DNA from 2 places in the Pseudomonas sp. FSO-7 genome. Region 1 is predicted to be linked to the other one. Evidence: predicted binding sites of a transcription regulator. Region 1 holds the regulator's gene; the other holds the start of a gene.

Region 1 (3,522 bases):
TGGCCTCCGTCTAAGAAGACAAGGTAAAGAACGAACATGGGCAGCATGCATCCCGTACAGGTGATCGCGGTGACCGGCGGCAAAGGTGGCGTCGGGAAGACTAACGTGTCAGTGAACTTGTCCCTGGCTCTGGCAGAGCTTGGCCGACGGGTCATGCTGCTGGACGCCGACCTGGGCCTGGCGAACGTCGACGTGCTGCTGGGGCTTACCCCCAAACGCACCCTGGCGGACGTGATCGAAGGCCGTTGCGAACTGCGCGACGTGCTCTTGCAGGGGCCGGGCGGGATTCGCATCGTGCCCGCTGCCTCCGGCACCCAGAGCATGGTTCACCTGACCCCGGCGCAGCATGCGGGCCTGATCCAGGCCTTCAGCGACATCGGCGACAACCTCGATGTGCTGGTGATTGACACTGCCGCCGGCATCGGCGACTCGGTTGTCAGTTTCGTCCGCGCCGCCCAGGAAGTGCTGCTGGTGGTCTGCGACGAACCGACGTCCATCACCGACGCCTACGCCCTGATCAAACTGCTGAACCGCGACTATGGCATGAACCGCTTCCGCGTCCTGGCCAACATGGCCCAGAGCCCGCAGGAAGGACGCAACCTGTTCGCCAAGTTGACCAAGGTCACCGATCGCTTCCTGGACGTCGCCCTGCAATACGTCGGCGCCGTGCCGTACGACGAAAGCGTACGCAAGGCCGTCCAGAAGCAACGTGCCGTTTATGAAGCTTTTCCACGTTCCAAGTGCGCGCTGGCGTTCAAGGCGATCGCCCAGAAGGTCGATACCTGGCCCCTGCCGGCCAACCCCCGCGGGCATCTGGAATTTTTCGTCGAGCGTCTTGTGCAACAAACAGCAGGGCCCGTGCTATGACAGCCAGCGGTTACAACCATCTCTACAAAAAATCGGCACGGGACGCCCAATACGAACTGATCGAGCGTTACGCGCCATTGGTCAAGCGTATCGCCTACCACTTGCTGGCGCGGTTGCCGGCCAGTGTCCAGGTCGAGGACTTGATCCAGGCCGGCATGATCGGCCTGCTTGAAGTGTCGAACAAATACGACGCCAGCAAAGGCGCCAGTTTCGAGACCTATGCCGGTATTCGCATTCGCGGGGCGATGCTCGATGAAGTCCGCAAGGGCGATTGGGCGCCGCGTTCGGTGCACCGCAATACCCGTATGGTCAGTGACGCGATTCGCGCAATTGAAGCGAAAACCGGGCGTGACGCTAAAGATCACGAAGTTGCGGCCGAACTCCAGTTGAGTCTCGACGATTATTACGGGATTTTGAACGATACCTTGGGCAGCCGCCTGTTCAGTTTCGACGACCTGTTGCAGGACGGCGAACACGAAGGGCTGCACGAGGATAACGCGAGTGCTCACATGGAGCCGTCGCGTGACCTGGAAGATGAGCGTTTCCAGAGCGCGCTGGCGGAGGCGATTGCCAATTTGCCGGAGCGTGAGCGGCTGGTCTTGGCGCTGTACTACGACGAAGAGCTGAACCTCAAGGAAATCGGTGAGGTCCTGGGGGTCAGTGAATCGCGGGTCAGCCAGTTACACAGCCAGTGCGCGGCCCGTTTGCGGGGGCGTTTGGGGGAGTGGCGAGCGCGTTGACAGGCAGTGTGGGGACACTGCGACGAGGCTGGCCTGGCAGGTACTGCGCCAGTCTCCATCCGTTGTGCTCCAGACCGTTGTCGAGTGTTGTGCCGGATTGATTGAAATGGCGCGTCCAGGTGCTGGGCGCGTTTAAGACTGCTTGGAGGTCGAATTGGACAAGAACATGAAAATCCTCATCGTTGATGACTTCTCAACGATGCGGCGGATCATTAAAAACCTGTTGCGTGACCTTGGGTTCACCAACACGGCCGAAGCAGATGACGGGACCACTGCGCTCCCGATGTTGCACAGTGGCAACTTCGATTTTCTGGTTACCGACTGGAACATGCCGGGCATGACCGGTATCGACCTGCTGCGCCAGGTGCGTGCCGACGAAAAACTCAAGCACCTTCCGGTGCTGATGGTCACTGCCGAAGCCAAGCGCGAGCAGATCATCGAAGCGGCCCAGGCCGGTGTAAACGGCTATGTGGTCAAACCCTTCACGGCCCAGGCGTTGAAAGAGAAGATCGAAAAAATCTTCGAACGCATCGGTTAACGGCGCCACGGGGGAGCTATGGACAACGAATCTTCAATGGGCGATTTCGAATCGACCCTGAAAAAACATGCCCGCGAACTGGTCGACAGCCTTGAAAAAGGTCGTTTTGGCGATGCGGTTCAAATGATCCATGAGCTCAACCAGACCCGTGACCGCGGTCTGTATCAGGAAGTGGGCAAGCTCACGCGTGAACTGCACAGCGCGATTGTCAATTTCCAGATCGACCCGCACATGCCGCAGGCCGAGGAAGTCTCCCAGATCACCGACGCCACCGAGCGCCTGGGGTATGTGGTCAAGCTGACCGAAGCCGCGGCCAACCGCACCATGGACCTGGTGGAGAGCGCGACGCCGCTGGTCAACGGCCTGAGCGAAGAGGCTCAGGCCTTGAGCACCGACTGGGGCCGGTTCATGCGTCGCGAAGTCGGTGCTGAAGAGTTTCGGGAGCTGGCCCGTCGGGTCGACGGTTTCCTGGCGCGCAGCAGCACCGAGAACCGCGCCGTGGCAAGCAACCTCAACGACATTCTGCTGGCCCAGGACTATCAAGACCTGACCGGCCAGGTGATCAAGCGTGTGACCCAGTTGGTCACCGAAGTGGAAAGCAACCTGCTCAAACTGGTGTTGATGGCCAGCCAGGTCGACCGCTTTGCAGGCATCGAACACGACCGTGAAGCGATGCTTGCTGAAAAAGATCCACAAAAACATCTCTCTCAGGGTGAAGGTCCGCAAATTCATGCCGATAAAAGAGAAGACGTTATGTCCGGTCAGGACGATGTGGACGATTTGCTGTCCAGCCTTGGATTCTGAGTTTTAGCCCTGTTTTAGGAGCAGCCATTAATGAGCTTCGGCGCCGATGAAGAGATCCTTCAGGATTTCCTGGTTGAGGCCGGCGAGATTCTAGAGCAACTGTCCGAACAGCTGGTCGAGCTGGAAAGCCGACCAGATGATGCGGATCTGCTCAATGCAATTTTTCGCGGTTTCCACACTGTAAAAGGAGGCGCCGGCTTCCTCCAGCTCAACGAGCTGGTGGAGTGCTGTCACATTGCCGAGAACGTGTTCGACATCCTGCGCAAGGGTGAGCGTCGCGTTGATTCGGAACTGATGGACGTGGTGCTCGAAGCGCTGGATGCGGTCAACAGCATGTTCAGCGAGGTGCGCGAGCGTTCGCCGATCACCGCTGCCACTCCTGAGTTGCTCGCCGCGCTGGCACGCCTGGCCGAGCCGCAATCGGCTGACGAAGCGGCGCCGGTTGCCGAAGCGGTGGTTGAAGAGCCGGTCGTCGAAGAATCGGGCGACATCACCGATAACGAATTCGAACAGCTGCTGGACTCCCTGAATACCGTCAAGGCCCAGGCCGAAGCGCCAGCCGCTCAGGTTGCA
Region 2 (3,522 bases), 1.3 Mb from region 1:
CAGCCCCGCTGCCGTCGAAAGCGCCGCCGCCAGGCCACCCGCCGCGATCAACGCGATCACCCACCCCGGCAGGCCGGCGATCTCGGGGTTGGCCAGCACCATGATGTCGTTGTCGACATAGAGTTCATTGGGCACCGGCGAGAGCTGGTTCGTGAGCAATCGTTGCTCATGCGCCCCACGCTCACCGGTAAAACTCGGCGCTCCGACCAGGGCCGCACCCGGGCTGTATTGGATGATGCCGTCGTTGTTCTTGTCCGCCCACGCAATCAGCCCGGAGTTTTCCCAGGCCTTGAACCAGGCCGGCGCGGTGGCATAACTGACATTAGGGATGGAGGTCAGCAGATTGGTCCGCGCGAATGCCGCCACGGCCGGCGCGGTGGTGTAAAGGATGGCGATGAACAGCAATGCGTAGCCTGCCGACTTGCGTGCATCCCGAACGGTGGGGGTGGTAAAGAACCGCACGATCACGTGGGGCAGGCCCGCGGTGCCGACCATCAGCGCCATGGTGATGAAAAACACGTCCATGGTCGACTTGGTGCCGTTGGTATAGGCGGTGAAGCCCAATTCAGCGCCCAAACCGTTGAGCCGCTCGATCACGCTCTGCCCCGAGCCGGCGGCCTCGCTGATAAAGCCCAACTGCGGTATCGGGTTGCCGGTGATCATGATCGAGATGAAAATCGCCGGCACCATGTAGGCAAAGATCATCACGCAATACTGCGCCACTTGGGTGTAGGTGATGCCCTTCATGCCGCCCAATACCGAATAAAAGAACACGATGGCCATGCCGATCATGACACCGACGTTGATATCCACTTCCAGGTAACGGGAAAAGACGATCCCAACGCCGCGCATCTGCCCTGCCACATAGGTAAAGGAGATGAAGATCACGCAGATCACCGCCACCACCCGCGCCGTCTGCGAGTAATAACGTGCCCCGACGAACTCGGGTACGGTGAACTTGCCGAATTTTCGCAGGTACGGCGCCAGGCACATTGCCAACAGCACGTAGCCACCGGTCCAGCCCATCAGGTAGACCGAACCGTCGTAACCGGCGAAGGCAATGATCCCGGCCATGGAGATGAACGACGCCGCTGACATCCAGTCCGCGCCGGTGGCCATGCCGTTGAGTACCGGATGCACGCCCTTGCTGGCGACGTAGTATTCGCTGGTGGAACCGGCACGCGTCCAGATTGCAATCGCGATGTACAAGGCGAAGGAGGCGCCTACGATCAGATAGATCAGGGTTTTTGTGTCCATGTGCGCCGCCCTCAGTCTTCGTGGACGTCATATTTGCGATCGAGCTGATTCATCTTCCAGACATAGAAGAAGATCTCGAGCACAAAGACGTAGATGGAACCCTGCTGGGCAAACCAGAACCCCAAGGGTGTACCGAAGAAACTGACGGTGTTGAGTGCATCAGCCAGCAAAATACCGAAGCCGAAGGACACCAGAAACCAGATGGCCAGCAATATCACCATCCAGCGTAGGTTTTCCTTCCAGTAGGCGCGCGCAGCCTGTTGCTTTTCAGTGGACATGGAGGTGCCCTCCCGTTTGTTTTTATTGTTTTGCACTTCAAACCGTAGCAGTCACTGGGCATGACGCTAGTACGACTTTCGTCTAATTCGCGCCAGTAAGTATTGACATCCCTGCCTAATCACCATCGGGAGCGTTAAACAGCATCTAAATGCCGGAGTGATATCAAATCGCCCTCCCGCCCTAAAGCTTTGGCGCTCGCGGTCGAATGTATTCCATTAAGAGATTTTTTTGCCCAGGAGCAGCGGCATGCAGACGTTAAAGGCCTTGTACGAGTCTATCGAAATGCAGTTTTTCGATACTCTCACCAAAAAGCTCTCGAGCCTTTTCCTGTTGGTGCTGGTCAGTGGCTTGCTCTATTGGGTTGCCCTCAGCGCCCGCGCCGAGATCCTGCTGCTATTGCGCAACGCGCAACTGGACGGCGCCTTGTTGGGGCAGATTGAAGACCGGCTCGATAGCCTGACCCATGCCCTGCTCTTCGGCGCGGTGCTGACGCTGGGCATGATCAGCTTCATGGTCTGGTATTTCCGCCACCTCATCGTGCGCCCGGTCACCGCCATGACCAAGGCCCTGGAAGAGATCGCCAACGGCGAAGGCGACCTGTCCAAGGACCTGCCGCTGGTGACCCACGACGAGATCCGTGTGCTGGCCGGCACTTGCAACCGTTTCCTGGCCAAGCAGCGGGAAATCATCAGCAACGTCCAGGCGCTGACCGTACACATCGCCGTCGAGTCGGCACGCTCGCTGAAGAACATCAGCGACTCCAGCGACAGCGCCACCCACCAGGCCCGATTCGCCAAGGAAGTGATGGACCAGAGCAACACCGCCGTGGGCCGCATCGAAGAAGTCTCGCGCCAAACCCAGGGCATCTCCAGCACCACCGCCCAGAACCTGAGCATGGCCCGCGACTCCTACGCCGAGCTGCTGGAAGTGACCGGCAACATCAGTGAAATCTCCAACAGCCTCGGTGAATTCGCCACCCTGGTGAGCGCCTTGAACCAGCGGTCCTCAAGCATCAAGTCGATTGTCGGGTTGATCCAGCAGATCTCTGCCCAGACCAACCTGCTGGCCCTCAATGCCGCCATCGAAGCCGCCCGGGCCGGCGAAAGCGGCCGCGGCTTCGCGGTGGTGGCCGATGAAGTGCGCACCTTGGCCCAGAACGTCAGCCGGGCCACCGACGATATCTCGCGCAACATCGACGCCATGCTCGAGGAAGTCAGCTCCACCCACGAGCAGACTACGCAGATCAGCCACAGCGCCCGGGAAACCCAGAAAGTGGTGGAACGCGCCTCCGGCCATTTCGAAAGCATGATCGGCGATTTCGAATCCACCAACGGCAAGCTGGCGGACATCGCGACCCATATCCAAGAGTTCGCCGACAGCAACACCGGGATCAACGACCGGGTCACCCAGATCCATGCCGACAGCCAGTTGATCGACCAGCGCATGCAGCATTCGGCAACGGCCACCCGCGACCTGTCCGGCGTGGCCGAAAAGGTCCAGGCGCTGCTCGGTCGTTTCGTGCTCGGCCACGGCAAGCTGGATGCCGCCATCACCCGCGCCAGCGAGTGCCGCGACACGCTCCAGGTCCGCCTGGAGGCGCTGCAACGCGAAGGCCTGAACCTGTTCGATCAGAATTACCAACTGATTCCCGGCACCGATCCCCAGCAATACATGGCCAGCTATACCGAACGCTTTGCCCAGGTCTGCCAGGAAGAATGCGACAAACTCACCCGCAGCACGCCGGGTGGCAAGGTTTCGTTCATTGTCGACAGCAAAGGTTACTGCCCGGTGAACAACAGCTGGGTCTCCAAGCCGCCAACCGGCGACCGGGCGGTGGATCTGCCGGTGTGCCGCAACAAGCGAATCTTCAACGACCCGATCGGCCTGCGCGCGGCGGGCAACGTCCAGCGTTTCCTGCTGCAGACCTACCTGCGCGATACCGGGGAAATCATGACCGAGATCGACGTACCGTTCTTCTTCGGCGGC

The links. Region 1 encodes FliA, which starts transcription of late flagellar genes. Its sites were predicted from a motif close to CTAAAGTTTNNNNNNNNNNNGCCGNTAA; they were not measured.
Region 2: AC515T_RS13670 (methyl-accepting chemotaxis protein) is a predicted target of FliA. The motif match lies at 1,717-1,744, and genes of this name have one in related genera.

Annotation. Positions count from the first base shown of each region.
Region 1 is NZ_CM184193.1:1,858,588-1,862,109, forward strand. Features, by position in the region: gene fleN (flagellar synthesis regulator FleN) at 37-867, shown strand; gene fliA (RNA polymerase sigma factor FliA) at 864-1,607, shown strand; gene AC515T_RS08190 (chemotaxis response regulator CheY) at 1,774-2,145, shown strand; gene AC515T_RS08195 (protein phosphatase CheZ) at 2,164-2,949, shown strand; gene AC515T_RS08200 (chemotaxis protein CheA) at 2,980-3,522, shown strand, end outside.
Region 2 is NZ_CM184193.1:3,135,930-3,139,451, reverse strand. Features, by position in the region: gene AC515T_RS13680 (sodium:solute symporter family protein) at 1-1,257, opposite strand, end outside; gene AC515T_RS13675 (DUF4212 domain-containing protein) at 1,269-1,535, opposite strand; gene AC515T_RS13670 (methyl-accepting chemotaxis protein) at 1,783-3,522, shown strand, end outside.